4 regions of the Streptomyces sp. NPDC053427 genome follow, and region 4 is predicted to be linked to each of the others. Evidence: riboswitches for the same ligand, from Rfam matches in the RefSeq annotation. Region 4 holds a riboswitch; each other region holds the start of a gene.
The links. Region 4 has a riboswitch for cobalamin ahead of ACIGWZ_RS26060 (ribonucleoside-diphosphate reductase subunit alpha). Riboswitches for the same ligand answer to the same signal wherever they lie in the genome.
Positions count from the first base shown of each region.

Region 1: linked by a shared signal. The riboswitch ahead of ACIGWZ_RS05240 (HoxN/HupN/NixA family nickel/cobalt transporter) and the one ahead of ACIGWZ_RS26060 (ribonucleoside-diphosphate reductase subunit alpha) in region 4 are both predicted to bind cobalamin.
Region 2: linked by a shared signal. The riboswitch ahead of ACIGWZ_RS34120 (CbtB-domain containing protein) and the one ahead of ACIGWZ_RS26060 (ribonucleoside-diphosphate reductase subunit alpha) in region 4 are both predicted to bind cobalamin.
Region 3: linked by a shared signal. The riboswitch ahead of metE (5-methyltetrahydropteroyltriglutamate--homocysteine S-methyltransferase) and the one ahead of ACIGWZ_RS26060 (ribonucleoside-diphosphate reductase subunit alpha) in region 4 are both predicted to bind cobalamin.

Region 1 covers NZ_JBITYA010000002.1:117,110-124,494, forward strand. The annotation lists gene ACIGWZ_RS05215 (cupin domain-containing protein) at 81-566, shown strand; gene ACIGWZ_RS05220 (nucleoside/nucleotide kinase family protein) at 613-1,284, shown strand; gene ACIGWZ_RS05225 (hypothetical protein) at 1,232-1,645, opposite strand; gene ACIGWZ_RS05230 (MarR family winged helix-turn-helix transcriptional regulator) at 1,746-2,282, shown strand; gene ACIGWZ_RS05235 (alpha/beta fold hydrolase) at 2,352-3,200, shown strand; cobalamin riboswitch at 3,247-3,461, shown strand; gene ACIGWZ_RS05240 (HoxN/HupN/NixA family nickel/cobalt transporter) at 3,492-4,601, shown strand; gene ACIGWZ_RS05245 (VOC family protein) at 4,630-5,130, opposite strand; gene ACIGWZ_RS05250 (DoxX family protein) at 5,228-5,779, opposite strand; gene ACIGWZ_RS05255 (hypothetical protein) at 5,968-6,498, opposite strand; gene ACIGWZ_RS05260 (VOC family protein) at 6,716-7,126, opposite strand; gene ACIGWZ_RS05265 (helix-turn-helix domain-containing protein) at 7,208-7,385, opposite strand, start outside.
Region 2 covers NZ_JBITYA010000015.1:5,553-12,937, forward strand. The annotation lists gene ACIGWZ_RS34095 (alkyl/aryl-sulfatase) at 1-798, opposite strand, end outside; gene ACIGWZ_RS34100 (methyltransferase) at 950-1,990, opposite strand; gene ACIGWZ_RS34105 (hypothetical protein) at 2,232-2,447, shown strand; gene ACIGWZ_RS34110 (SPW repeat protein) at 2,489-2,929, opposite strand; gene ACIGWZ_RS34115 (histidine phosphatase family protein) at 3,035-3,634, opposite strand; cobalamin riboswitch at 3,735-3,902, shown strand; gene ACIGWZ_RS34120 (CbtB-domain containing protein) at 3,947-4,165, shown strand; gene ACIGWZ_RS34125 (CbtA family protein) at 4,180-4,944, shown strand; gene ribA (GTP cyclohydrolase II RibA) at 5,004-5,657, opposite strand; gene ACIGWZ_RS34135 (creatininase family protein) at 5,759-6,514, shown strand; partial or broken gene ACIGWZ_RS34140 (RibD family protein) at 6,507-7,166, shown strand; gene ACIGWZ_RS34145 (lysylphosphatidylglycerol synthase transmembrane domain-containing protein) at 7,269-7,385, opposite strand, start outside.
Region 3 covers NZ_JBITYA010000005.1:205,725-213,109, reverse strand. The annotation lists gene metE (5-methyltetrahydropteroyltriglutamate--homocysteine S-methyltransferase) at 1-1,863, opposite strand, end outside; cobalamin riboswitch at 2,046-2,196, opposite strand; gene ACIGWZ_RS15690 (hypothetical protein) at 2,291-3,001, opposite strand; gene ACIGWZ_RS15685 (LysR family transcriptional regulator) at 3,096-3,974, shown strand; gene ACIGWZ_RS15680 (hypothetical protein) at 4,044-7,385, opposite strand, start outside.
Region 4 covers NZ_JBITYA010000009.1:322,793-330,177, forward strand. The annotation lists gene mctP (monocarboxylate uptake permease MctP) at 1-544, shown strand, start outside; gene ACIGWZ_RS26055 (GNAT family N-acetyltransferase) at 723-1,226, shown strand; cobalamin riboswitch at 1,400-1,560, shown strand; gene ACIGWZ_RS26060 (ribonucleoside-diphosphate reductase subunit alpha) at 1,721-4,144, shown strand; gene ACIGWZ_RS26065 (ribonucleotide-diphosphate reductase subunit beta) at 4,144-5,196, shown strand; gene ACIGWZ_RS26070 (transglycosylase domain-containing protein) at 5,304-7,325, shown strand; gene def (peptide deformylase) at 7,369-7,385, opposite strand, start outside.

The DNA of each region.
Region 1 (7,385 bases), on a different contig from region 4:
TTCCGTTTACTTATTCCGCCTTCACTTCGATCTCCCGATCCCGTGCACGCCTTCCGCCCCGGAGAGGACCAGCGATCACCATGCGCAAGGAGACAGACGAACCACGGCCGCCCGCGGAGCGCTTCTTCGTGCTGCCGGCCGGCGAACGGCGACCGGGACGCGTACCCCTGCCGCCGGGCTTCGCCGTCAAGGCCCGCGCGAACGAGACCGAGGGCCGGCTCTCGGTCCTGGAGACGCAGCTCGACATCGACATCCCGCCGCACGTCCACCACGGCGCGGACGAATTCCTCTACATCCTCGAGGGCGCGATGGAGGTCGACATCGAGGGCGAAACCCACCGGCTGACCCCCGGCATGTGCGCCCTGCTTCCGCACGGCGTCCCGCACGCCCTGCGCAACGCCTCCCGGCCGCCCGCCCGATGCCTTCAGATCTCCTCGCCCGGTGGCTGGGAGGAGTTCGTGGAGGACATGTTCGAGGCCGGCCCGGTGGTCATGAAGGACGGGCACCCCGACCTCGGCCGCCTCAACGAGATCGGCGCCAAGTACGGGATGGAGTACCAGGGCTGACACCCGGACCGGCGACCGGCCGCGCATCGGGCACGATGGACCCACCATGGACCTCCAGCACCTCCTGTCCCGCGCCCGCCGGCTCGCCGCGACCGCCCGCCCCGGCCGACGCCGCCTGCTCGGCATCGCGGGCCCGCCGGGCGCCGGCAAATCCACCCTCGCCGCCCACCTGGTGGCGGAGCTGGCGGGGCAGGCGGTGCTCGTCCCGATGGACGGCTTCCATCTCGCCGCGGCGGAGCTGCACCGCCTGGGCCGTACCGACCGCAAGGGCGCGCCCGACACCTTCGATCCCGCCGGGTACGCGGCGCTGCTGACCCGGCTGCGCTCCCCGGAACCCGGCACCGCCGTCTACGCCCCGGCCTTCGACCGCCGCATCGAGGAGCCGGTCGCCGGGAGCATCCCCGTAGCGCCCCATGTCCCCCTTGTCGTCACCGAGGGCAATTACCTCCTTCTCGACTCCGCACCATGGGCCCGCATCCGCACCCTTCTCGACGAGGTCTGGTACGTCGACCTGGACACCCCGGAACGCATCCGGCGCCTGGTCGACCGCCATGAGCGCTTCGGGCGCCCGCGCACCGACGCCGAACGCTTCGTCCGCACCTCGGACGAGGCCAACGCCCGTACCGTGGCGGCGACCCGCGACCGCGCCGACCTCGTCGTCACCTTCACTCCCGAAGAAGCCCCCCTCCCCGAAGCCCCTCTCCCCCGGGCCGAGTAGGCGCGCCCAGCAGACCCAGGACGGACAGCGCGCCCCACCCCAACGACACCGCCACCGCTTTCGCCTTCCGCTCCCCTCCCGGCAAGGTCGCGGCGAGCAGCGCGGCGTCCCCGAAATCCGCCGCGATACGCAGACAGGCCGCCGTGCGCAGCGCCGGCCCCTCCGGCGCCAGCACCATCGCGAGCCCGCTCGCCGCATCGCGCCAGCCGAGCGGCCGCAGCGAGGTCCGGGTCGCCCGCTCGCTCCGCCCGTCCTCGCCGACGAGCCCCGAGGGGCGGGCCAGCAGATCGGGCAGTACGGTCACCGCCACCCCGTACACCGCGGTGGCCGCCCCCACCGCGCGCAGCAGACGCACCGTCACCTTCCGCCCGCCTCCCGCCGTGGACCCGCCGGTTGCCTCGCTCTCGTCCTTCCGCGGCACGGCCCTTCTCAAACGACACTTCCAGTGTCATCATGACATCATGAGTGTCGTTGAGGCGGATGACAGTGACCGGCCGGCCCCCACCGAAGAGCTTCTGTACGACGTCATACGACGCCTGTGGCCCCTGCACCGCACGATCGTGCGCGCGGTGGAGCGCGAGCTGGAAGGCACCGGCATGACCGCCGGCGAGCACGCCCTGCTCGACGCACTCCGCAGCGAAGGCCCCCGGACCGTGCCGCAGTTGGCCCGCACCATGGGGCTCGACCGGCAGCCGGTGCAGCGCTGGGTGAACCACGCGGCGGAGCTGGGCCTGGTGGTGACGGCCCCCAACCCCGCCCACCGCCGCTCGCCTTTGATCGAGCTCACCACCGAGGGCGGCGAGGTGATGCGCGGAATCCAGCAGTTCGAGGCCGCCGAGCTGCGCCGCGGACTGGCCGACCTCTCGGCCGACGACGTCGGAACGGCCCTTCGCGTACTCGACCGGCTCGGCGAGGAGTTCCGGCACCTGGCGAACGGCTCACGCGTTGCCCCGGAGGGGCCGGACAACGAGGACAACCAGCCCGAACGGCATCATTAGCCACGGAGCGCCGAGACTCCGTACCACCGCAGCACCACCGCATCGCTGACACAAGGGAGTGCACAGAGAATGACCCACCCATTCGCCGCCTGGTCCGAGCTCGACAACGGCACCGTGCCGGTCGAGGACGGCGAGCTGTTCTACGAAACGGCCGGTGAGGGGCCCGCGGTGGTGCTGCTCCACGGCGGCATGCTCGACGTGCGCATGTGGGACGAACAGTTCTCCTGGCTGGCCGGCTCCGGTCACCGCGTGATCCGTTACGACTCCCGCGGCCACGGCCTCTCCTCCACCGTCACCGGCGACTGGTCCAACCACGACGACCTGTGTGCCCTCCTCGACGCCCTCGACGTCCCGAGTGCCGTCCTCGTCGGCCTCTCGCACGGCTCCCGGGTCGCCCTCGACGCCGCCCTCGCCCACCCGGACCGGGTCAGTGCCCTGGCCCTCGCCGCACCGGGCGTCAGCGGTCGCGCCTTCACCGACCCCTTCGTCCTGGAGCACATCAAGGAGCAGGTGGCGGCGATCGGCGCACCGGACGGCGCGGAGCGGTATGTCGAACACTTCCTGCGGATGTGGGTGGACGGCCCGCACCGCCGGCCGTCCGACGTGCACCCCGGGCTGCGCGAGCGGATGCGCGCCTCGGCCGCGGCCACGGTCGAGGTTCACGCCGACGGCGTGGGCGTCGGAATGCCGAGAGAGGTCGGCGCCGCCGACCGGCTGTCCGAGATACGGGTGCCGACGGTCGTGTTCGACGGCGACCTCGACAGCACGGACATCTCCGCCAACGCCCATGCGATCACCCTCGCCGTGCCGGGTGCCCGCAGGGTCCGGATACCGGGCGCGGCCCATATGGTCAATCTGGAGAACACCGCGGTCTACGACCGCGAACTGCGCGCCTTCCTCTCCTCCCTGGCGCGCTGATACCGCCGCGCTCCGAGGGGCCGTCCGCGCCGCGTGGGGCGGCGGCTAGAGTTGGCCGTGCCGTGGTGTTCGGGAAGACCGGTGACGGACCTTGTGGTCCCAGACCGGAGCGGCCCTCGCCACTGTGATCGGGGAGTTCCCGGCCCTTCCGTATGCGCTTGCGCGCCTACGGCGCCACTGACCGCAGCCCGCGGCCGGGAAGGCGGGGCCGGGCGCGTGCACCTGTAAGCCAGGAGACCGGCCACGGCATCTCACGAACTGATCCACGAGGTGCTGGAGCGTGACCGCCGGATGGCCCTGTCCACCGATACCCCGACCACCCCTGCTTCCGCCGCGTTCCGCTGGCGCCGGCAGGACACCGTCCGTACCGCGGGCCTGATGGCCGTCATAGCCGGGCTGCACGTCGTCGCCTTCGGCGTGCTCTTCCTGCTCGTCGTCCCCGGCCACTACACCGTGGGAAGCAAGGCCTTCGGTGTCGGACTCGGCATCACCGCGTACACCCTCGGCATGCGGCATGCCTTCGACGCCGACCACATCGCCGCGATCGACAACACCACCCGCAAGCTGATGGCAGACGGCAAGCGGCCGGTCTCGGTGGGCTTCTGGTTCGCCCTGGGCCACTCCAGCGTGGTCGTCCTGATGGCCGCCCTGGTGGCGGGCGGCGCCCAGCTCGCCGGCACGCTGCTCAACGACGAATCCCGCACCCATCAGATTCTCGGCACAGTCGGCACCACGGTCTCGGGGACGTTCCTCTACCTCATCGCCGCGCTCAACCTCATCGCCCTGACCGGGATCTGGCGGGTCTTCCGCGGGATGCGCGACGGCCACTACGACGAGGCCGAGCTGGAACAGCGCCTCGATGCGCGCGGCTTCATGAACCGCATCCTGGGGCGGTTCACCCGCGCGATCTCCCGCCCCGGCCAGATGTTCCCGCTCGGCTTCCTCTTCGGCCTCGGCTTCGACACCGCGACCGAAGTGACGCTGATGGTGATGGCGGGCAGCGGCGCCGCGGCCGGCCTTCCCTGGTACGCCGTCCTGTGCCTGCCGCTGCTGTTCGCCGCCGGAATGAGCCTCTTCGACACCCTCGACGGCACCTTCATGAACTTCGCCTACCAGTGGGCGTTCTCCAACCCGGTGCGCAAGGTCTACTACAACCTCACCATCACCGGCCTGTCGATCGCCGTCGCCCTCTTCATCGGCACCATCGAGCTGGTGACCGTGCTGCACGACAAGCTGGCCCTCAACGACCCGGTGACCGGCTGGGTTTCCGGCCTCGACCTCGACAATGTCGGCTTCGTCATCGTCGGCCTGTTCGTGGTGGTGTGGGCGGCGGCGTTGGCGTACTGGCGCCTGGCCGGGGTCGAAAAACGCTGGGCGGCGAGGACGTCGTCGGGCTCATAGGCCCGGACGCCCCGCTTCCGCGCGGCCGTCAGGTGGCCGAGCCGGCCGCCGCGCCGGTCATCAGGTCGGGCCCCCAGCGCTCGAGCTCCGCGGCAAGGTCCAGCGGGCGCAGCCGGTCCAGCACGTCCGGGCCGGGCCACTGCTCCCGCGGGACCCGCCACATCACCTCGAACTCGTTGCCGTCCGGATCCTTGGCGTACACGGACTTGGAGACGAGATGGTCGGTGGCGCCGACCAGCGCGCCGCGCGCCGCGAGCCGCCGCTCGGTCGCGGCGAGTTCGCCGAGCGTGCCGACTTCCCAAGCCAAGTGGTAGAGCCCGGCCCGGCCCGCCTCCGGGCCCGGCGCGTCCGGCCCCACCGCGAACAGCCCCAGGTCGTGGTCGTTGAGCGAGCCGGGAGCGCTGAGGAAGGCGGCGCGCCCCGGTATCTCGGCATCCAGCGTCAGCCCGAGGGCTTCGGTATAGAAGGCGACAGACCGCGCCACATCGCGGATATAGAGCACCGCGTGGTTGAGACGGCGTACGGACAAGATTCTCTCCCCACTCCCGCCGCGACGCCCTCAGGAGCCACGGCACACCTGCTTCTGCGTATCCCCGCTTCCGCGGGTTCCTGCCTGCGCTGCCTCGCTACTTCCGGACCAGCAGCACGCCCCCGGCGACCAGCACGGCGAGCACCAGCGCGACCACACCGTGGACGAGCCGGTGCACGCGCAGCGCGGGCAGGAGGCGGTCGGCGGCAAAGCGGCCGGGGCCGGTCAGCGCCAGCGCCGCCGCGCCCGCGGTCAGCAGCAGCTCGTACTCCACGCCCTTGGGTGCGAAGAATCCGCCGCCCCACTTCACGGCGAGGGCGTTGATCATCGTGCCGACGACCGCCGCGGCGGCGAGCGGCGTGAGCAGCCCGAGCACCAACCCGAGCCCGCCGAGCGTCTCGCTCACCCCCGCGACCAGGGCCATCGTCTTCCCCGACGGATAGCCGCTCATCGCGAAGAACTGCCCCGTCCCCTCCAGCCCGCCACCACCGAACCAGCCGAACAGCTTCTGGGCCCCATGCGCGGCCATGGTCAGCCCGAGCGCGATGCGCAGCAGGAGAAGTCCGGTGTCGGTGCCGTGCGTAGCGGGCGCCCGGCGCGTGTCCGCACCGAACAAGGGGGTCTGGCGAGTGCTGAGGGGGGACGTCATGGAGAGCGCTCTTCCCGTGTCGAGGTCGGCCGGGCCGAAGGCCTTGAGGATTTACTTGAAAGTTCAAATCTACGTCCACGACGATACACAGCCGCCCCGGGACGGACAACCATGAACAAGCCACACAACCCAACGGGATGAACCGCCACCGAAGCACCCAAAAACCCCACAAGGCACCGCCGAATCCCTCACGCGACGGGCACCACCGCGGCCTGCGCCTGCGCCTTCCCCTGCGCGCGCCCGTCCCACCGGACGCACACCTCACCGGGAAGCCGGCGCCCCACGCCCGCCGCCATCACGAACTGCACCGACTCATCGGGCCGGACGGTGGCGTCCTGCGGGAGGTTGCGCGCGCTCGCCCCCAGGCCATCGGGATCGACACGGACCCCGAAAGCGGTGGCCGAGCCCACATTCCGCAGCGCGAACCGGTGCCCGCCGCGCCGCCGCACCTCCCACCGCACCTCGCCATGCACCCCACCGAACGACTCGGGCAGCTCCAGAGAGGAACCCGGCCCCCGCTCCCCCAAAATGCGCAGCGCCGCGGCAAGCGTGTCCTCCACCGCACTCGCCCGCCGCGCGGCCGCCTCTGCCTGCAGATGGCTGATCTCGTTGGCTTCCTTGCCGATGCGGGCCTGCCGCCGCGAGTCGACCCAGGAGCAGCTCGAAATGACCAGTGTGACCGCTACGCCCGTCCATGTTGAGATATCTCCCGCTTGCATGCACGGACCATAGCGAGCCCCGGCACCACGAACGGCGATCACGCGCGAGGCCGCCACGGCACGGCGCGGCCTCGCGCGCCGGAACACGACGAAGGCCCCGCACCTTCCTCGGTACGGAGCCGTTTCGCCGGTCACGCAGAGAACCTGCATCACCAGCCCTTCGCCGTCTTCTCCCTCTCCGCTGTTGCCGTGTCGCCCGGACGCCCGCGGACCGGCCTCAGGCCCTCGGCTGCGTGAAGCGGATGCGGTTGCCGAAGGGGTCGCGGAGGCCGCAGTCGGTTCCGTACGGACGGTCGGTGGGCTCCTCGGTGAACTCGACGCCCCGGCCCAGCAGCGTCTGGTACGTCTTGCGGCAGTCGTCCGTGGTGAGAATGAGCCAGCCACCCATCGCGCCCTTGGTCACCAGCTCGCGGACCTGCTGCGCCGTCTCCTCGGACATCGCCGGAGCGCCCGGCTTCTCCAGCAGGATCTGCCGCTCCGGGTGGCCGGGGACGCTGACGGTCAGCCAGCGCATGAAGCCCATATCGACGTCCGCGCCGACCTCCAGGCCAAGCTTGCCGACGTAGAAGTCGAGTGCTTCGTCTTGGTCGAGGACGTAAATTGCTGAATGCGTGATTGCGGTGAACATGTGCATCACGCTACTGGTCACTCCGGACGAAAACTTATCCAAAACTGCTCAGTCGACGGACGCCACGAACGGTGCGGATGATCAGGCGCTCGGCCGCGTCCACGCCATCGTGAAGCAGGTCGGCACGCCCGTGGACGCCGCCTCCTGCCGGTACGTCCTCGGCGAGCGGCCGACGATGTCGCGGAACGTGCGGCTGAAGGTTCCCGGACTGCCGAAGCCGACTTCGAAGCAGATGTCCGTCACACTGCGGTCGGTCTCC
Region 2 (7,385 bases), on a different contig from region 4:
GTTGTGCATGGTGTGGGTGGCGTTCTCGGCCATGCACAGCGCGAGGTGCGCCGGGAAGTAGAAGTTCATCTCCGCGGGCGCCTCGGTTCCCGGCGTGAGCTGGAAGACGATCCGTACCCCGTCGACGATCTCCTCCTGGCCGGTGCGGGTGATGTCCACGGTGGGCGGGATGAGGGTGAGGGTGCCGGTGGACATGGTGGCGCCGAGGCCGCAGCCGATCTGGCCGGCCGGACCCTTGGCGAGTTCGGAGCCGTACATGTAGACGGCGCGCCGGGCCATCGCCGTGCCCGCGGCGATGTTCTCGCTGACCGCGTGCACCATGAAGCCGGCGGGCGCGAGGACCGGCACGGTGTCCTGGCCGTGCGGGAGCACCCCGCGCCCGCCGCCGAAGTGATCCGCGTGCGAGTGGGTGTAGATCAGCGCGGTGACCGGCCGGTCACCGCGGTGCTTGCGGTACAGCTCGAGCGCGGCGGCGGCGGTCTCGGCGGACATCAGCGGGTCGATGACGAGAACGCCCTGGTCGCCCTCGACCAGCGTCATATTGGACAGGTCCAGACCACGCACCTGATAGATGCCCTCCGTGACCTCGTAGAGGCCCTGCCGGCTCACCAGCCTGCCCTGGCGCCACAGGCTCTCGTGCGCGGTGTCGGGGCAATTTCCGGCCAGGAAGCTGTAGGCCTCGGCGTCCCAGACCACCCGCCCGTCCTTCGTGGTGATCTCGGGCGGGTAGAGGGCGGCGATGAAGCCACGGTCGGCATCGGCGAAGTCTTCGTGGTCTTCGACGGGCTGAACGGTCACCTGGCACTCCCTCTCCGAGCGGGCGGGACGGGCGGCACGGCCGTCCGGCGGGCCAGGACCCACACAATCGATTTAACCCCAATGTAGGGTCATGATGCATATGTGCCCGCGCCGCCCACGGCCCCCGCCCGTCGCCCCGCCCGCCCCGGCCTCACACCGGCTCGGCCTCGATCAGGGAGAAGCGGTTGGGCTTCGCCAGCGGCGTCACGGACCGCAGAGCGAAGCCCGCGCCGCGGCACAGCCGCTCGAAGTCGTCCCGGGTGCGCTCCCGGCCCCCGACGTTGACCAGCATGTTGAGGTCGCTGATGTAGGCGACGCCGGCCGCCGAGGGGTCCACGACGGGCGGCAGCACCGGCTCGATGATCAGCAGCCGGCCGTTGTCCGGGACGACCCGGCGGCAGTGGCGGAGGATGTCCGTGCACTGCGTGTCGTTCCAGTCGTGGATCACGCTCTTGAGGAGATACAGGTCGGCACCTTCGGGGGCGGTGGCGAAGAAGTCCCCGGTGACCAGGGAACAGCGGCCGTCCAGCCCGTCCCGCGCCAGCGTGCCGGAGGCCTGGGCGAGGCCTTCCGCCCGGTCGAAGACGATCCCGTGCAGCGACGGATGGGCCTTGAGGATCGCGGCGAGGAGCGTGCCGTCGCCGCCGCCGATGTCGGCCACCGTCGAGAAGCGACCGAAGTCGAAGGCCGTCGGCACCAACGCCGCCGTATCGCGGGTGGCCTGCCCCATCGCGGCATTGAACACGGCGGAGAGTTCCGGCCGTTCGGCGAGATGGCCGAAGAAGTCCTTGCCGAAGACCGCATCGAAGGCCGGCTCGCCGGTCCGTACGCTGTCGTCCAGATGCTCCCAGGCCCTGAGGAGGGTGGGGTCGGTGAACATCCGGACGAAGGAGTACAGCGACTGCGGCCCGTCGGCGCGCAGCAGGGCGCCGGCCGGGGTGACGGTGAATCGCCCCGGGGTGATCTCGCCGAGCAGCCCCAGCCCGGCCAGCGCCCTCAGTAACCGGGCCATGGCCTCGGGTTGGGCCGCGCACTCCGCCGCCAGCTCGTCCGCCGTGCGCTCGCCGTCGCCGATCAGCTCGGCGATCCCGAGGCGGGCGGCGGCGCCCACGACATGCGATGCCATGGCGCCGTATGCGATCCGGGTCAGCACCTCACGGCCCTCGTCCACTGACTGATTCTCGCTGGACATACGGGAACACCTCTCTGTTCAACGGCGTTACGGGCAGGGCTTCCCACGTCACGGGAAGGGCTCCTGCGTTACGGGCGGGGCCGGGCAGGGCACAACAACGCCTGTGGCGTGGCGGCCGCCGGCTCACCACACCCACCCTTGTTAGGGAACCCTAAGTTCTCTGGATCACCGGGGCAATGCCCCCGCGATCCGGCCCGTGCAACGCGACCGCCGACCCGCTCCGGGAGGGGAGGGACGCCCCGTGTCCCCCGACGACGACCGCCAACTCTCCTCGCCCACCCGGCAGTTCCGGCGCGCCGCCGCCTGGCTGCTGTTGGCCGTCGCGCTCGGCGGCCTGGGCGCCGGCATCGCGCTCGGACACGGCCTGCTGGTGGCGGGCGGGCTGGTGCTGGCCGGGATCTTCGGGCATCTGCTGCCCCCGGACACCGGCCGGCCCGCCCGCCCTCGGCGAGGGTGAGCGGGCCGGCGGCCCTCACATGCCCCGCTCCGGGGCATGCCTCATGTCGTGCGGCGGCTCTTTGCTGCCACCCCGATGCACATCGCCCCCAGCAGGAACGTGAGGGCTCCGATGATGAGGTTGTTCCAGATCACGCCGGCGTCCGGGCTGCTACCGACGATCCATGGCGCCACGATCATCCACACGCCCATGGCGCACATGGCGCCGCTCAGGCCGTACATGCGGTCCGGTGCGACGGTGAACCCGATCGCCAGCAGGGCTATGGCGACGCCGAGGATCAGGTTGTGGGTCAACAGAGCGGGCTGCGAGGCCGCGTAGTGGACGATCCACGGCGACGCGGCGCAGTACAGGCCGACCAGGAACACCGGCCCGTCCACGAGGATGACGTCACGTCCGCCGAGCACGCGCTCGTAACGCTCCTGCATTTCGGATACGTCGGGGTGACCTGCGAGATCTCCCCTGTGGTGTGAGACGTCGGCCATGCGACTCGCCTCCTTCGCTCCGCAAGCCTGGCCGTCTCGCGGCATAGGAACCGCGCACTCTTTATTCTGCGCTTATGTCGCCTTTATGTGTAGATGACGGACGGATCAACTTTGCGGGCCCGCCGGGCACCCCTCCCCCAGCGGCCGACCCAGCCCCAGGTTCCAGCGCCCGCTCCGCCCGCTGAGCTCGGTCGCGGTGAGCGGCGGCACGTCCAGCCTCCAGAAGGCCTCCACCGGGACCCCCAGGGCGCACACCGCGGCGGCGCGCACCACGTCCACCTCCACGACGGCCAGGACGCGCCCGGGGGTGGCGGCCAGCCGCGTGAGCCAGTCCCCGGTGCGTACGCAGAGCGCGCGCAGCGATTCCCCGCCGTGCCCCGCGAACCCGGGGTCCGACAGCCAGGCGGACACCGCCTCCGCTTCGGCCCCGGCCACCTCGGCCAGGGTCCGCCCCCGCCAGCGGCCCATCGCGCAGCCGGGCGGTCCCGGCTCGGACGTGGAATCCACCGGCAGCCCGAGCTCCTGGGCCGTACGACGACACCGGGCGGAGGGCGATACCACGATCCGCTCCACGGAGGGCAAGCTTCCGGCCACCGCGCGGGCCCGCCGCAGACCGGCCCGACTCAGCGGCCCGTCGTCGTCGAAGCGCACCTCGCGCTGCGCATCGCCCGCGGCCGGTGAGACCAACATCACCCGAGTTGTCATGACCTCTTCCCTCGCTGTACATCGACGACGGCAACAACGTCCCTGTTCAAGGGAGTTGTCCGCGCGGCGCGCCCCTCCCTGCGCCCCTCCGCCCCCTCCGTGGTCTTGGCCCGCCGGTCGGTTCGCGGTACCTTCCCGATGATATTGACGACGACATGACGGAAGCCGGTGGGATCCCGGCGCGGTCGCGCCACTGTATGTCCGGTTTTGACGCAGCCCCAGGGGGCCGGGACCGGGCGAGCCAGACCCGGCATGTTGTTAGCACTCCCGCAACTAGGGACGCGAGTTCCCCCTAACAGGAGGTCCCCCGCCATGGCTCAGACCATCGCACCCCCGGCCACCGGCACCATCACCCCGGCCCCGCTCCCCCTCAAGGCGATTGCCCCCTGGGCGCTGTTCGTCGGCGTCCTGATGCTGGTTCTGCTGTACTTCGTCGGCGCCGAGCAGGGCGCCACCTCGCTGCTGTCCGGTACGGACGTCCACGAGTGGGTCCACGACGGACGCCACCTTCTCGGCTTCCCCTGCCACTGATCGGAAGCCGTTCCATGAACTCCGTCACCATCAGAAATCTCCTGATGCGCGGCATGCTCGCCGGTCTCGGCGCCGGCATCCTCGCGCTCGTCGTCGCCTACCTGCTGGGCGAGCCGAGGGTGGATGCCGCGATCGCCTTCGAGGAAGCGCACAGCCACGAGCACGAGATGGAGGTCGTCAGCCGCGGCGTGCAGTCCACGTTCGGGCTGGCGACCGGCGTGCTGATCTACGGCGTGGCGCTGGGCGGCATCGCCGCGCTGGCCTTCTGCTGCGCGCTGGGCCGGATCGGCCGCTTCGGCCCCCGGGCCACCGCCGCGCTGCTCTCCGGCGGGGCGCTGCTCGCCGTCTACCTCGTACCGTTCCTCAAGTACCCGGCCAACCCGCCGTCCGTCGGTGACCCCGACACCATCGGCAAGCGCACGGCCCTGTACTTCCTGATGATGCTGCTCGGCATCCTGCTGGCGGTCGGCGCCACGCTCTTCGGCCGGCGGCTGGCTCCCAAGCTGGGCAACTGGTACGCCACGGTGGCGGCCGGCGCGGCGTTCGTCGTCGCCATCGGGATCGCGTACGCCTTCCTGCCGGCCATCAACGAGGTGCCGCACGACTTCTCGGCCACTCTGCTCTGGCAGTTCCGGCTGTCGGCGATCGCCATCCAGCTGGTGCTGTGGACCGCCTTCGGGCTGCTCTTCGGTCACCTCGCGGAACGCGTCGTCGCCCCGGCCCGGGAAGCCGCGGCCGCGGAGGCGGCCACGGAGGAGGCGGCACCCGCCGCGTCCTGACGATCACCTCACCGGCAAGGGCCCGCAACGTACCTGCGTCGCGGGCCCTTCCGTAGGCGTCAGGGCAGGCCGGGAATGCCGTCCAAGTGCGGCAGGTCATGGTCGAGCCGTTCCCGTTTGGTCCGCAGATAGCGGATGTTCTCCACGCCGGGCGGCATCAGCAGCGGGACCTGTTCGGCGACCGCGATACCGTGCCGCAGCAGCGCCGCCCGCTTGTGCGGATTGTTCGAGAGCAGCCTTATCGACCGGACTCCGAGGTCCCGCAGAATGCCGGCCGCGACGCCGTATTCGCGGGCGTCGACCGGCAGTCCGAGCGCGATATTCGCGTCCACCGTGTCCAGGCCGCCCTCCTGCAGTTTCATCGCTCGGAGCTTGGCCAGCAGCCCTATCCCCCGGCCCTCATGGCCCTGCAGATAGACGAGAATTCCGCTTCCGGCCGCCACGATCTCCGCCAGCGCCGCGGACAATTGATCGCCGCATTCGCAGTGCGTGGAGGCGAAGACATCTCCGGTCAGACACTCCGAATGCACCCGGGTCAGTACGGACTCCCCCGCGACATCGCCGTGCACCAGGGCCACTTGCTCGGTCCCGCTACGGAGGTCGAGATAGCCCACGGCGAGGAATTCGCCGTGTGTGGTGGGGAGTCGGACCGCCACCACCCGTTCCACCTGGGTGTCGTCATCGGCAGCGATTTCACCATCGGGGTCCGTCATGGCGCGATCTTACCGGCGGGGGCGGCCGGTTGGCATGGTGTCTGGTCATGCCTATGCTGCGACGGCCCGGCGATTGAGCACGACGAAAGGCCGCATCCGTCATGACCGCTTCGGCACACCGGATATCCCCCCGCGGGCTTCTGCCGGCGGACACCACCGGGGAGGTCGGGGACCGGCAGCCGCACTGCGCCCTGCTTCCCGTCGGCAGCTTCGAACAGCACGGCCCCTTCCTGCCGTTGACCACCGATACGGTCATCGCCTGCACCATCGCCGAGCGGATCGCCGCCGACCGTTCCGTCCTGCTACTGCCGCCGCTGACCGTCTCCTGTTCCCACGAACACGCCGCCTGGCCGGGCACGGTCAGCATTTCTGCGCGGACGCTGGGCGCCGTCGTGACGGACATCGCCGATTCGCTGCGGCGGTCGGGCATCCACACCCTGATTCTCGTCAACGGTCACGGCGGAAATTACGTACTGCGCAACGTGGTCCAGGAATCCGCCGGGACGGGGACGCGGATGGCGCTCTTCCCCGGCTCGGCCGACTGGGACGCGGCGCGTACGCGGGCCGGGGCGGAAACTTCGGCGCACAGCGATATGCACGCGGGAGAGGTGGAAACCTCCATTCTTCTGCACGCCCATCCCGAAGTGGTACGGCCCGGTTATGCATCGGCGGATTGCGTCGCCGATGAGCGGAGACACCTGCTGACGCTCGGTATGTCGGCCTATACGGACTCCGGAGTCATCGGACGCCCCTCCCTCGCCTCCGCCCGGAAAGGCGAGGAACTGCTGGCCGGGCTCACCGAGGCATTCGAAGCATATGCGGAACTGTTCGGCATACCGGCGGAATCCGATGACTGAGCGGCTCGACGCGGCGACGGCCTGGGACCGGCTGCGGCGCGTCCGCACGGCGGCGGACGCCGGGGCCGCCGGGCTGGTACCGGACGGGCACGGCGGACTCCGGTGGCGGGCGGACGCCTCGCCCGAGGCGGCGCTGCTGGCCGAGCGCTATCTGCCGCTGTGCCTGGCCGGCCCCCGGACCGCGGTGGCGCAGCTCGGCCAGAGCCTGGACGGCTTCATCGCGACCCGCACCGGCGACGCGGACTACGTCACCGGGGAGGAGGACCGCCGCCATCTGCACCGGCTGCGCGCGCTGGCCGACGCGGTGATCGTCGGGGCCGGCACCGCCGTGGCGGACGATCCCCAACTGACGGTGCGCGCCTGCACGGGCGACAACCCGGTGCGCGTGGTGCTCGATCCGCGCGGCCGGGTGCCGTGGCAGCGCGGGGTGTTCAGGGACGGGGCCGCGCCGACGGTGTGGGTGGTGGGGCCGGAGGGGGCGGCACGCGCATCCGGAGCCGGCGGATCGGGCTGCGGAACCGACGTCGACGTACTGGTGCTGCCCGACGCCGATGCCTTCGCCCCGCAGCGCCTCCTGGCGACCCTGGCACGGCGCGGCCTCGGCCGGGTGCTGGTCGAGGGCGGCGGCATCACCGTCTCGAGGTTCCTGCGGGCGGGGGCGCTGCACCGGCTGTATGTGACCGTCGCGCCGGTACTGCTCGGCGACGGCGTGCCCGGCCTGCGGTTTCCCGGTACGCCGGTGATGCGCGACGCGCTACGTCCGCCGCTGCGGCGCAGCCTGCTCGGCGAGGACACGCTCTTCGAGCTCGATCTGCGGGCGCCCGGCACGCAGTCCGGCGACCCCGCGTACGACCAGGACCCCGGCGCCCGG
Region 3 (7,385 bases), on a different contig from region 4:
CGTCTCGCGCAGTGCGGGCTCGTCGACCTGGATGACCGAAGTGCCCGCCGCCTCCAGGTCGTTCACCTCGTCGCGCAGGGCGAGCGCCACCTGGCGGGCGGTGTCGCCGAGCGGCTGGTCGTCGCGGACGAAGGACCAGGCCAGCATGGTGACCGGGCCGGTGAGCATGCCCTTGACCGGCCGTTCGGTGAGCGACTGGGCGTAGGAGGTCCAGCGCACCGTCATCGGCTCGGGGCGGGAGATGTCCCCGGCCAGGACCGGCGGGCGCACATAGCGGGTGCCGTACGACTGCACCCAGCCGTGCTGGGTGGCCAGGTAGCCGGTCAGCTGCTCGGCGAAGTACTGCACCATGTCGTTGCGCTCGGGCTCGCCGTGCACCAGGACGTCGATCCCGGCCTTCTCCTGGAAGGCGAGGACCTCCCGGATCTCGTCCTTGATCCGCTCCTCGTAGCCGTCCGTGTCGATCCGCCCGGCCCGCAGATCGGCCCGGGCCGTGCGCAGCTCGGTGGTCTGCGGGAACGAACCGATCGTCGTCGTGGGCAGCAGCGGCAGTCCGAGGTGCGCGCGCTGGGCCGCGGTCCGTTCGGCGTACGGCTGGGAGCGGCGCCCGTCGGCGTCGGTGACGGCCGCGGTGCGGGCCCGTACCGCGGGATCGTGCGTGAGAGCGGACCCGGCCCGGGAGGCGAGGTCGGCGCGGTTCGCGGCGAGTTCGCCGGCGATGGCCTCCGTGCCCTGGGTCAGACCGCGCGCCAGAACGGCGATCTCCCGCGTCTTCTGGCGGGCGAAGGCGAGCCAGCGGGCGATCCCCGGGTCGATGTCGCGTTCGGCGGTGGCGTCCAGCGGTACGTGCAGCAGCGAGCAGGAGGCCGAGACATCGACGCGGTCGGCGAGACCGAGGAGCGTGCCGAGCGTGGACAGCGACTTCTCGTAGTCGTTGATCCAGATGTTGCGCCCGTTGACGACGCCCGCGACCAGGCGCTTGCCCGGCAGTCCGCCGGCCGCGGCGAGGTCCTGGAGGTTGGCGGCGCCCGACTCGGTGAAGTCGACGGCCAGGCCCTCGACCGGCGCCTTGGCCAGGACGGTCAGCGCGTCGCCGAGACGGCCGAAGTACGAGGCGACCAGGAGCTTCGGCCGGTCGGTGGCCGCGCCGAGCTCACGGTAGGCGCGGGCGGCGGCATTCAGCTCGGCCGGCGTGCGGTCCTGGACCAGGGCCGGCTCGTCGAGCTGCACCCACTCCGCACCCGCCGCCCGCAGGTCGGCGAGGACCTCGGCGTAGACGGGCAGCAGCCGGTCGAGCAGGGTCAGCGGCTCGAAGTCCGCGGCCACCCCCGGGGCGGGCTTGGCCAGCAGGAGATAGCTGACCGGCCCGACGAGGACCGGGCGGGCGGCGTGCCCGAGCGCGAGGGCCTCCGTCAGCTCCGCGACCTGCTTGCCGGAGTCAGCGGTGAAGACGGTGTCCGGGCCGAGCTCGGGGACCAGGTAGTGGTAGTTGGTGTCGAACCACTTGGTCATCTCCAACGGGGCGACATCCTGGGTCCCCCGCGCCATCGCGAAGTAGCCGTCCAAGGCGTCGGCGCCGACCGCCGCGCGGTGCCGCTCGGGGACGGCGCCGACCATGACACTGGTGTCGAGGACATGGTCGTAGTACGAGAAATCACCGGACGGCACTTCGTGGATGCCGGCGTCGGCCAGCTGCCGCCAGTGGGAACGGCGCAGATCTTCCGCGGTCTGCCGGAGGGCGTCGGCGCTGACGCGGCCCTTCCAGTAGCCCTCGATGGCCTTCTTCAGTTCCCGGTGCTGTCCCTGGCGGGGGTAGCCGTACACGGTGGCCCGTGCTGCCGCGGCTGCGGGCTTCGCTGTCACGGAACTCTCCTTCGCGAGATGTCTCGTTCGGTGTCCCGGAGACGGAACGAGAGCGCGAAGGAACGACCCATCGGGCGGACCGCGCCGCTGTGCCGTCGCGTATGCCGCTCGATATGTGCGCCGACCCGCCCACGAGGTCACCGGGATGGCCGCACGCGATCGGTCGCGTGCGGGCAACGGGCAGGTCTTCGGACTCGCGGGCCCGTCTCGTACGCGTACGAGACACCTACTGGCCGTCGCTTCCCAGACCCGGCCGGGCCCAGTGCGTATGACGGCGTTCGTTCCCACTCACCGCTGCGGGGCAGTCCCGGATTCCCACCGGGTTCCCTCTTACGACGCTCCCGCCTGGCGGACGGGGCGAACCAGCTGCACCGGTCACCCTAGAGGACGGCCGCGCCCCCGCACTACACCGGCCGGGGGCGCGCGCTCACCGGCCGCGGGCGTGGTCGACGGCGGCCGCGGCCAGTCCGGTGATCAGCGGGTGGGCCCGGGTGCCGTTACCGTCCAGCTCGGGTTGGAAGAGCGTGGCCAGGAAGAAGGGGTGGGTGGGCAGTTCGGCGATGCGGATGTCGCCGGATTCGTCGATGCCGGTGAACGTCAGGCCGTGTTCACGCAGGAGGTCGAGGTGCTGGGGGTTGGGGCCGTAGTTGCAGTGGTAGCGCGCCTGTGCGCGCTCGACGCCGAGCAGGCGGGCGGCCCGGGAGCCGGGGGTGATGCTGACGGTGCCCTCGTGACCGACCAGGGAACAGGCCAGCGGGAGGACCACGGCGTCCGCGTCGGCGATTTCGGGGTCGTTCTCGGCGTGGCCGGCGTGCGTCATGCCGCATACGGTGCGGGCGAACTCCAGCAGCGTGTGCTGGAAGCCGCCGCAGGTCCCCAGGAAGGGAATGCCGCCTTCGCGTGCCGTGCGGATCGCTGCCAGGACGCCGCTCTCGCTGCGGTAGGGGCTGCCCGGCAGGACCCAGATCGCGTCGAAGCCGTCCATGTCCTGGTCGGTGTCCTCGGTGGGGATCCAGTAGGCGTCCAGGTTCAGCCCGTCGCGTCGGCGCAGCGCTTCGAGCAGGCCGGGGATGCGGGTGTGGGAGCGGACGGCGTCGGAGCGGTCCCCGACCAGGGCGATGCGTGCGGTGTGGTTCATGGCGACGATCCTGCAACCCCACCCTGCATCAGGTCCAACGATGATCTCTGCACTCCGCATAAGCAATGCTGATGCATAAGCGATACTGGCGCACATGGATCCGCATCTGCTGCGCACCTTCGTCGCGGTCCTCGACCACCGCTCGTTCTCCGCCGCCGCCTCGGCCCTCGGCTACACGCAGTCCGCCGTCTCCCAGCACATCGCCGCCCTTGAAGCCGACCTGGGTGCCCGGTTGGTCGAACGCCGCCCCGTGGCTCCCACGCCGGCCGGAGCGCGACTGATGGAGCACGCCCCCGCCGTGTTGCTGCGCCTGGACGCCGCTCGCGCCGACCTCGCCCGCCTGCACCACCCCCACACCACTCGGCTGACCCTCGCCTGCTCGCCCGCCGCCCTCGGCCCCGCCGTCGCGCAGGCCCTGGCCCATCTGCACGTCACCGCACACCCGTTGGAGCTCGAGGTGCGCATGCTGGGCCGGGAAGCGGTGCTCGAGGACGTGCTCACCGGGCGCGCCGACCTGGGCCTCGTCGACGGCGCCGCCGCCCCCAGCGACCCGCTCCCGCTTCCCGACCTCGGGCCCACCACCACCCTCGCCGCAGCCGAAGAGCCCCTGGCCGTGCTCTTCCCCCGCGACCATCCCCTGGCGCGGCGCCGTTCGGTGCGTCTGACCGATCTGACGCAAGCTCAGTGGATCGACGCCCCCGACACCGCCATCCCCCTCGACCGACTGCGCGCCGTCTGCCGCACCGACGGCTTCCGCCCTCGCATCCGCCACCGCGGCACCGACCTGCACGGCCTCGCCGCGCTTGCCACCGCCGGCCTCGGCCTCGCCGCCCTCCCCCTGCCGCTGGCCGCCACGCTCGGCGGCGCAGCCGTACCGGTGGAAGAGCCCCGCCTCGTACACCGCACCGAACTCGTCCACCCCACCAACGCCGCCGGTCCGGCCCGACAGTTGGCCGACCTCATCACCGGATGACGGCGGTCGCGCCGGCCGCGTAGCAACGGCATGGCGACGCCGTCTCTCTCTCTCACCTATCGATGGCTGTCAGTTCTTGACCGGGACGACGGACATCAGCCCGCTGAAGTACGTGACCGGTACGGTGTCCGTCTTGTTGGTGGTCGTTCCGCTGCTGGTCGAGGACGTCTCGGACGAGGTGAGACCCGCGCCGAACGAAATGACCTTGTCGAAGCTGGCGTTGATCTGCCCCGACACCGCCTTCTCCAGGCCCTGCTGCCGGATCTGCTGCTCGCTCAGCGTCACCGAGGTGAACTTGACCTCCCGTTGGATCGAGAAGACGTAACTGCGCTGGGTGGGATCCAGACCGGCGAGCGTCACCTTGCCGACCAGATGGGTGGTGATCAGGATGCCGGGAGGTGTCCCGGTGGTGGCCGGGTTGCCCGCCATGGCGGAGGAGTAGATCGAGGGGTAGGTCACCCAGTGGGTGGACGAGCCGTCGACGACGACGTCCAGGGGTTTGTTCGCGGCGACCTTGCCGTTGAGGATGACGCTGGGCGCCGCGGGCACCACATTGTCCTGGCTGAGCACCGGCTTGCCGTCCTGGAAGATCGCGATGGCGAACCTGCCGCGCTCCCAGTCCGCCTCGCTGGGGCCGAAACTGACCGGGGCGAAGCTGAACACGAACGACCGGTTGTCCGAGCCGATCGGCACGGGCGGCCGGGGAGTGGGGCGGGGCGCCGGAGCGGGCGGCTTCGGCGTGCCGGAGCCGCCGTCGCCGGAGCCGGTTTGCGTACCGGGCCCGGTCGTACCAGGGGTGCCGCCCGGGTGGGGGTCCGTTCCGCCGGCACCGCCGGTTCCCGGGGGTGTGGTGCCTCCGGTTCCGGTGCCGCCGCCCGGGGTGCCGCCGCCGGACGGAGCGCCGCCGGTTCCCGTGCCGGGAGCGCCGGTTCCCGTACCGCCGCCCGTTCCGGTTCCCGCCGTCGAGCCGGTGCCGGGCGCGCCGGGGTTCTTGCCCGCGAGGCCGGCCGCATTGCTCGCGAGCGAGGTCAGCAGCGCGGCGATCTCCTTCTGCATCGACATATCGCGGAAGATGTCGCCCTGGCCGAGGAGTTGCAGGGCGGCCGCCATGCCCACGGGGTCCGGGGCCTGCGGCGGCTGGACGATGGTCACCGACGAGGCGGGCAGCCCCGAGGGCGTCGTGGCGACGACCACCTCCCGGCTCCCCGTGGACACCGGAGCGATCGCCGGGGCGCTGTCCGGGTCGGGCGACTTCTGCCAGTCCCAGAACCGGGTGTTGTCGATGACCTCCGCGGAATTGCAGTGGCCGAGTTTGGCCTCGGCGAAGACTCCCCGGGTCGGCAGGCTGATCAACTGCTCGCTGCGGGCGGGATCCACCTCGGGAAGGCGCACCTGTCCCTCGTCCGAGTCGTCGAACAGGGCGGGGTCGAGCGGGAAGGCCGTAGAGTCCCCGAGCACTTCCAGGGCCCGGTTCTCGACGGCCTGGAACAGCGGGCGCGTGGTGCCCCCGACGGTGAGGCGGCTGCCCGCCAGCTCCGTCCACCGGGCATTGGGATCCTCGCCGAGCCGGATCAGCCGGTAGTAGTGCTCGCGGTTCTGCACCAGGTGCCTGCGCAGCCGGATGCGCAGCAGGTTCTCCTCATCGCTGAGCCGCTGGAACGGGCTCGGCGCGGGCGCGGGCTCCGGCGCCTGACGGACCGCCAGCGCCCAGGTCGTGGACGGCTTCTGGAACAGCTTGCCGCCGGGCTCGTCGACCAGCAGGTGGGTGATGCCCGCGGTGTCCACGGCCGTGACGACCAGATGCTCCACCGCGACGTCGTCGTTCCTGCCCTCGGTGTGGGGTGGGGTCAGGGTCACCGAAATCGTGCGCAGATCCCGCCAGTTGACGCGCTCGTCGGGCCTGGGGGCACCGGCGAGATCGACCAGGGCGTGGGTGTGCTGGAAGTCGCCGGGGTTCTGCAGATGGGTCGGATCGGGGTCCCAGTCGCTGTGCTGCGGGCGGACGAGATTCGTGACCTTCTGGCCGCCGTCCGGCGCTCGCTGGGTCAGGGTGACCGTCGTCGGCACCCGGTCCTGGAAGCTGGACAGGTCACCGATGGTGAAGCGGAACTGGAAGAGGATGAACTCGACGCTGCCCGGGTCGGGCGGCACCGGGACCTCGGGCTGGAGTTCCTGCCAGGCTGCGTACTTCTCCACCGCGTCGAATCCGCCGGCCAGCTGGGGATCGAGCAGCCCGGCCTGCAGCAGGCGGCGGTAGCGGACGATGACCAGCTCGTCGTCGAGGTTCGGGGACGCGGCGGGCAGCAGGACGGCCGGACGCACCGTGCCGCGCTCGACGAGCACCCGGAAGTGCCGCAGTACCTCGTAGTAGAGCAGGGTCATCGCATGCGCGTGATTGTGGTTGCGCACGGTCCGCGTCTGCGCGGTGGAGTTCTCCGTCTGCCGGGACTGCACGACCACCGTGCTGCGCATATCGCGTACGGAGGTGGAGTGCTGGCGGATCTGGTCGTGCAGGTTCTGCACGGTGTCCGCCGAGACGCTGCGGTCGCCGGTCGTCGTGGCGTAGCCGCCGCCGATCGCGGCGGAGCCGCCGAACATGCCCATCGACGCCGCCCCCGCCGCGCCGGCCATCACCGAGCCGCCGCGCTGCCACTCGTTGACGGCGCCCTTGACCACCTCGTCGACCGTCCGGTCGCGGGTGAGGGCATGCTCCAGGTCGTCCGTGAGGGCGATGTCCTCCAACCGGCTGTCCGTCGAGGTGCGCGACCAGTCCACGACCGCGAGCTGCACCTGCTCGCCCGGTGCCAGCGGCAGGCTGTACGTGACCTGGCCGAGCCCGTGCCCGACGGGGATCCAGGTGACGTCGTAGCTGATGACCAGCGCGATCGGCACCGGCAAGCCGGAGGTGCCGTCGGAGGTGCCGCCGCCGTCCCCGGCCCGTGCCGCGTACCGGGCACCGTAGTCCAGGTTCGCCAGAAGATGCGGGACGGTCACGATCTGGTGCACCTGGTACTGCTGGGTGGCCACATTGGAGGGCAGCAGGGTCTCGCAGCCGTCCTGACCGATGAGTTCGGCCGGTACGTAGGCGAAGGAGGCCGGCGAGAGATACCAGTCGAGGAGCGAGGGCGACTGCATCGCCGGGAAGCCGCCGGCGGAGCCGGTGAAGACACCGCCGCGGTCCACGCCGAGCCGCAGGACCAGTGCCTGCGCCCGTTCGTCGGCCTCGGCCAGGACGTCCACCGCGCTCTGCAGCGGACCGCCGAGGTAGAGCCACACATGGGTGAGCCGGACCTCGGCGGTGGACCCGTCGGGCCGCTCGGCCAGTTGCAGCACCTGCCGCCACAGCGGCGCCAGGTCCCACGACAGGTATCCGGCGTGGTCGCTGCCGAGGAGCCCCAGCGGGATACGGAC
Region 4 (7,385 bases):
CTTCACCCGCAACGTCTACAAGGACTTCCTCAAGCCGGACGCGACCGCCGCGCAGGAGCACAAGGTCGCGAAGCTGGTCTCGCTGCTGGTGAAGGTCGGTGCGCTCGTCTTCGTCCTCACGATGGACAAGACCGTCGCCATCAACTTCCAGCTGCTGGGCGGTATCTGGATCCTGCAGACCATGCCCTCGCTGGTCGGCGGCCTGTTCACCCGCTGGTTCCACCGCTGGGCGCTGCTGGCCGGCTGGGCGGTCGGCATGCTCTACGGCACCCTCGCGGCGTACGGCGTCGCCAGCCCCACCCAGGCCCACTTCGGCGGCTCCAGCAAGGAGATCCCCGGCATCGGCGAGATCGGCTACATCGGTCTGACGGCATTTGTGCTCAATGTCGTGGTCTCGGTCGTGCTGACCGTCGTCCTGAAGGCCGTGAAGGCACCGGAGGGCGTCGATGAGACCAGCCCCTCGGACTACACGGCGGACGCCGGCGACAAGGCCGTGACCGCGGACCTGCCGCCGGCCACGGCCGAGGCGCCGGCCGGGCACTGAGCCGGCGGCCGACTTCACGGCTTCGGGCCGTCGCGTCCCCCTCGGGGCGCGGCGGCCCGTTTGCTTGCCCCGAACGGCACCCTCCGGATGGGCCCGTAGCGGGCCGCTCCCCGCCGTCCACTCGGAGACCGCGAGGACCCGCGGCCGATTGTCGGACCCGTCCCGCACACTGAAGCGCATGGACATCACGATCAGGCCCGCACGGCCGGCCGAATTCGGCGCCGTCGGCGACCTTCTGGTGGAGGTCTATCTGGCCGACGGGCTGCTGACGTTCGGGGAGAACGACACGTACGCGGCGGAGCTGCGCAAGGTCGCCCATCGCGCGGAGCACGCCGAGGTGCTGGTCGCCGTGGAGACGGCGGGTGAGCGGGTGCTGGGGGCGGTCACCTTCGCCGCGTACGGAAGCCCGTATGCGGATCTGGCGGGGCCCGGGGAGGGGGAGTTCCGGATGCTGGCGGTGCGGGCGGAGGGGCGCGGGCAGGGAATCGGGGAGGCGCTGGTGACGGCCTGCGTGGAGCGAGCCCGCGCGCTGGGGCTGCGGGCGATCGTGCTCTCCAGCCAGCCGCATCTGCTGCCCGCCCACCGGCTCTACCGCCGCCTGGGGTTCGCGCGCGCCCGGGAACGGGACTGGGACCCGATACCGGGTGTCACGCTCTGGGCCTTCATCCGCGAGCCGGTCTGAGAGCGCCCGGGAGAGGCCCGGGAAGGGGCCCGGGGGCGGGTCCCGGGGAGAGGCGCAGGGAGAGGCCTGCGGGGCGGTGGACGCCCCTGCGGGGCCCGCGGCCGCTCGCACACCTGTAGGGGTGGTATGAGGACGACACGAGGGAGCGACACAAGATGTGGGGGTGCACGTAGGGAGCGACACAAGATGTATGCTCGTGCTCGCTGTCGTCGCAGGGGAATCCGGTGAGAATCCGGAACTGTCCCGCAACGGTATGAAAGTGCGCCCCGGTGGCCTCGCCGCCCTCTCGCGCGCCCGTGAAGTCCGAGGACCTGCCGACAGTACGCCCGCACCGCCATCGGTGCGGACGTCGATACGTCCGGGCCCCGAGGGTTGGGCCGGTGGACGCCGCGCGGTATGCCCGCGCACCCCTGACGCCACGGGGTGCGGTATGCCCGCGAGCGCCCGTCGCGCCGCGTCCCTCCCGGCCCCCGCCGAGTGAGGGAGAGCATCACGTGACCATCGCGCCAACGGAGCCCGCGTCAGACGCCGAGGTCGTGCAGCCTGCGGTGACCACTCCTGCCGCCCCCGCCGACGGCGGGCGTCGCGAGGACGGACCCGGCGTCGCGCTGCTGCGCACCCTGACCGAGCTGACCGCGGACCTGACCGCGACCGACCCCGGCAAGGTGGCCGCCGCCGCGCTGCGCGGCCGCCACCCGGGCTCGGACGAGGCCGAGTTGCGCTCGCTGGCCATCGATGCCGCGGCCGGACTGATCGGCGACGAGCCGCAGTACTCCAAGCTCGCCGCCCGTCTCCTCACCCTCGCCATCGCCGAGGAGGCCGCCGGCCAGGGAGCCACCGGGTTCTCGGCATCGGTCGCGGTCGGCCGGCGCGAGGGCCTGATCGCCGATGAGACCGCCGAGTTCGTGGGGACCCACGCGGACCAGCTGGACGCGCTCGTGGCGAAGGCCCTGGAGGACGGCGCCGACGACCGCTTCGGGTACTTCGGGCTGCGCACCCTGCACTCCCGTTACCTCCTGCGCCACCCCACCACCCGTCAGGTCATCGAGACCCCCCAGCACTTCCTGCTGCGGGTGGCCTGCGGCCTGGCCGAGGACCGCTCCGAGCGGGCGCTGGCGGATGTCGCCGAGCTGTACCGCCTGACCAGCACGCTGTCCTACCTGCCGTCCTCCCCCACCCTCTTCAACTCCGGCACCCGCCACCCGCAGATGTCCTCCTGCTATCTGCTGGACTCTCCGCTGGACGAGCTGGACTCGATCTACGACCGCTACCACCAGGTGGCACGGCTCTCCAAGCACGCCGGCGGCATCGGTCTCTCCTACTCCCGGATCCGCGCACGGGGGTCGCTGATCCGGGGCACCAACGGCCACTCCAACGGCATCGTGCCGTTCCTGCGCACGCTGGACGCCTCGGTCGCGGCCGTGAACCAGGGCGGCCGGCGCAAGGGCGCCGCCTGCGTCTACCTGGAGACCTGGCACGCCGACATCGAGGAGTTCCTGGAGCTGCGCGACAACACCGGTGAGGAGGCCCGCCGTACGCACAACCTGAACATCGCGCACTGGATCCCGGACGAGTTCATGCGCCGGGTCGAGACGGACGCCGACTGGTCGCTGTTCTCGCCGTCGGACGCGCCGGAGCTGGTGGACCTGTGGGGCGACGAGTTCGACGCGGCGTACCGCAAGGCCGAGGCGGAGGGCCGGGCGCTCAAGCAGATTCCGGCCCGGGTGCTGTACTCGCGGATGATGCGCACCCTCGCGCAGACCGGCAACGGCTGGATGACCTTCAAGGACGCCGCCAACCGCACCGCCAACCAGACCGCCGAGCCCGGCCAGGTCGTGCACTCCTCCAACCTGTGCACGGAGATCCTGGAGGTGACCAACGACGGGGAGACCGCGGTCTGCAACCTGGGGTCGGTCAACCTCGCGGCCCATCTGGGCGACAACGGTGAGATGGACTGGGAGCGGCTGGACGCCACGGTCCGTACGGCCGTCACCTTCCTCGACCGCGTCGTGGACATCAACTTCTACCCGACCGAGCAGGCCGGCACCTCCAACTCCCGCTGGCGCCCGGTCGGTCTGGGCCTGATGGGCCTGCAGGACGTCTTCTTCCGGCTGCGGCTGCCCTTCGACTCGCCCGAGGCGCAGGAGCTGTCGACCCGGATCTCCGAGCGGATCATGCTCGCCGCGTACGAGGCCTCCGCCGACCTCGCCGAGCGGCACGGCCCGCACCCGGCCTGGTCCGCGACCCGCACCGCCCGCGGGGTGCTGCACCCCGACCACTACCCCAACGCCGAGCCCCGCTGGGCCGACCGCTGGGCGGCGCTGCGCGCCCGTATCGCCGGCACCGGGATGCGCAACTCCCTCCTCCTGGCCATCGCGCCGACCGCCACCATCGCCTCCATCGCGGGCGTCTACGAGTGCATCGAGCCGCAGGTCTCCAACCTCTTCAAGCGCGAGACCCTGTCGGGCGAGTTCCTGCAGGTCAACGCCTATCTGATCGAGGAGCTCAAGGCGCTGGGGATGTGGGACGCGCGCACCCGTGACGCGCTGCGCGAGGCCAACGGCTCGGTGCAGGACGTCGGTTGGATCCCCGAGGAGATCCGGGCGCTGTACCGCACCGCCTGGGAGATCCCGCAGCGCGCCCTGATCGACATGGCCGCGGCCCGTACGCCGTACCTCGACCAGAGCCAGTCGCTGAACCTCTTCATGGCGTCGCCGACCATCGGCAAGCTCAGCTCGATGTACGCCTACGCCTGGAAGCGCGGCATCAAGACGACGTACTACCTGCGGTCGCGGCCGGCGACCCGGATCGCCCAGTCCGCGCGTGCCGCGTCCATCCCCGCCCAGCAGCCGGTGGCCGACCCCGAGGCCGTCGCCTGTTCCCTGGAAAACCCCGAGTCCTGCGAGGCCTGCCAGTAATGTCCACCGAAGTGAATGCCGCCGCGGCCGCGCACACCGCCACCACCGGCAAGAAGAACCTCCTCGACCCCGGCTTCGAGCTGACGCTGCGCCCCATGCGGTACCCGGACTTCTACGACCGCTACCGCGACGCGATCAAGAACACCTGGACCGTGGAGGAGGTCGACCTCCACTCCGACGTCGCCGATCTCGCCAAGCTCTCGCCCGGCGAGCAGCACATGATCGGCCGGCTGGTGGCGTTCTTCGCGACCGGTGACTCCATCGTCGCCAACAACCTCGTCCTGACCCTCTACAAGCACATCAACTCCCCCGAGGCGCGGCTGTACCTCAGCCGCCAGCTCTTCGAGGAGGCCGTGCACGTCCAGTTCTATCTGACGCTGCTGGACACCTACCTCCCCGACCCGGACGACCGCGCGGCCGCCTTCGCCGCCGTGGAGAACATCCCGTCCATCCGGGAGAAGGCCGAATTCTGCTTCAAGTGGATGGACTCGGTCGAGAGCATCGACCGCCTGGAGACGAAGGCCGACCGCCGCCGCTTCCTGCTCAACCTGATCTGCTTCGCGGCCTGCATCGAGGGCCTGTTCTTCTACGGCGCGTTCGCCTACGTCTACTGGTTCCGCTCGCGCGGTCTGCTGCACGGGCTGGCCACGGGCACCAACTGGGTCTTCCGCGACGAGTCCATGCACATGGACTTCGCGTTCTCCGTGGTGGACACCGTCCGCGAGGAGGAGCCCGACCTCTTCGACGACAAGCTGGAGCGGGAGGTCACCGAGATGCTCCAGGAGGCCGTCGAGGCGGAGCTCCAGTTCGGCCGCGACCTGTGCGGGGACGGCCTGCCGGGCATGAACACCGAGTCGATGCGCGAGTACCTCCAGTGCGTGGCCGACCAGCGGCTGCAGCGCCTCGGCTTCGCGCCCGTCTACGGCTCGGAGAACCCGTTCTCCTTCATGGAGCTGCAGAACGTCCAGGAGCTGACCAACTTCTTCGAGCGCCGGGCCTCGGCCTACCAGGTCGCCGTGGAGGGCTCGGTCTCCTTCGACGACGACTTCTAGCCGCGCATTACCCCATCCGGCCAGCGGCCGCCCGCCGATTATGAGCATTCGGTTAGCGGGCGGCCGCGGCGGCAACCGGCGCACCCTTCCGTACTATCTACGGAAGTATGAAGGGGAACAGGGGGCGTCGCCGAACGCGTCGCCGGATCGTCGACCATCTTCGACAGGGCCGAGCGGAACTGCGCCGCCGGCTGCCGTCGTGGACGCCGCGTCGCCGCATCATCGACTATCCGCGGCAGGGGCGAGCGGGACTGCGCCGCTGGCTGCCGTCGTGGAAGCTGCTGCTCGGCACGTTCGGGGCCGGCATAGCGGGCCTGGCGGCGCTGTTCGCCGTCGTCTACGTCACCGTCGACATCCCGAACGAGAACGAGCTGGCCGCCCAGGAAGCCTCCATCTACTACTGGGCGGACGGCAGCCAGATGGTCAGCGTCGGCGCCGTCAACCGGCAGAACGTCGGCCTGGACAAGGTTCCGGATTCCGTCGAGAACGCCGTGATCGCGGCCGAGAACGCCACCTTCTACAGCGATTCCGGCGTCTCCCTCAAGGGAATCGGCCGGGCCCTGGTGAACATGCTCTCCGGCGGGGACACCCAGGGCGGCTCCACCATCACCCAGCAGTATGTGAAGAACACCTACCTTTCGCAGGACCAAACGGTCACCCGTAAGGCGAAGGAATTCATCATCTCGCTGAAGGTGAGCAATCAGAAGTCCAAGCGGGACATTCTGCGGGGATATCTCAACACCAGCTGGTTCGGCCGCAGTTCGAACGGCATCCAGGCGGCCGCGCACGCCTATTACGGCATCGACGCCGACCGGCTGAACCCGAGCCAGGGAGCGCTGCTGGCCGCCCTGCTCAAGGGTTCGGAGCAGTACGACCCGACGCTGAGCAAGGGCAATCACCAGCGGGCCGTGGAGCGCTGGCGGTGGATTCTCGACCGGGAGGTCGCCACCGGCAAGATGAGCAAGGAAGAGCGCGCCAAGTACACCAAATTCCCGGAGCCCCGCGCATTGGCGAAGCCCACCAGCCAGGCCGGCCAGACCGGATATCTCGTCGATGTCGCCAACAAGTTCGTCCAGAGCAGCACCGGGCTGACCGACAAGGACCTGGCGCGCGGCGGCTATCGCATTCACACCACCTTCGACAAAACGCTCACCCACCGCCTGGAAAAGGCCGTGGACAGCGTCCGTAAGAAGACCATCGACCCGAAGCGGCGCACGACCGACACCTTTGTGGAATTCGGTGCGGCCTCGGTGCGTCCCAAGGACGGGGCGATCGTCGCGCTGTACGGCGGCGCGGACGCGACGAAGCACTTCAGCAACAACGCCGACACCACCGCCGTCCCGGTCGGATCGGCGTTCAAGCCGTTCGTGCTGGCGACGTCCCTGCAGCAGGAGACCGAGGCGTGGGGCGCCGCGGCGCGCCCGGACGTCGGGGAGAACCGGACGCAGGACCTGCGCGAGGCCCTGATGTCGGCGCAGAACCCGCCGTTCGTACAGGCCGGGCAGCGCATCGGGCTGGAGCGGATCCGCGACCTCGTGGTGGCCGCGGGGCTGCGCGAGGAGAGCCTGGCGCAGCTGGAGCCGACGTTCCCGCTCGGCACCTCCGCCCCCAGCGCGATCCGGATGGCGAGCGCCTACACCGTCTTCGGCAACGGCGGGCTGCACGCCGATCCCTACGCGGTGTCCAGGATGACCCTCGACGGCAAGCCCCTCGACGGCTTCGACCGCCCGGATCCCGAGCAGGTCCTGACGCCCGACGTGGCCCAGCAGATGAACGGGATACTGGTGGGGCTGGGCTGGCGCACCCTGGGCACCCCGGACGGCCGGACCGCCTACCGGCCGGTCGCCGCGGGCCTCAGCGAGCCCGGTGACCGGATGAAGTCGGCGTGGTTCATCGGCAGCCCGTCCGCCATGCCCCTCGCGCCCGAGCGCGGGCCGGTGACCAGCGGCCCCTCCAAGGAGCAGCCCCTGCGGGACGACAACGGGCCGACCACCGCCATCACGATGTTCCGCAACAAGCCGGGCGCCCCCGAGCTGCTGCCGATGAACGGCGTGGGCGGCCCGAACTCGGGGCTGGGGACGACCATCCCGCCGCAGATCTGGGCCGCCTACCAGGAGGCGTCGGGCTGAGGAGCCCCGCGGTGGCCGCCGCGGGGTCTCCCGTGCTCAAGGCTCAGTCGTTGGCGACGA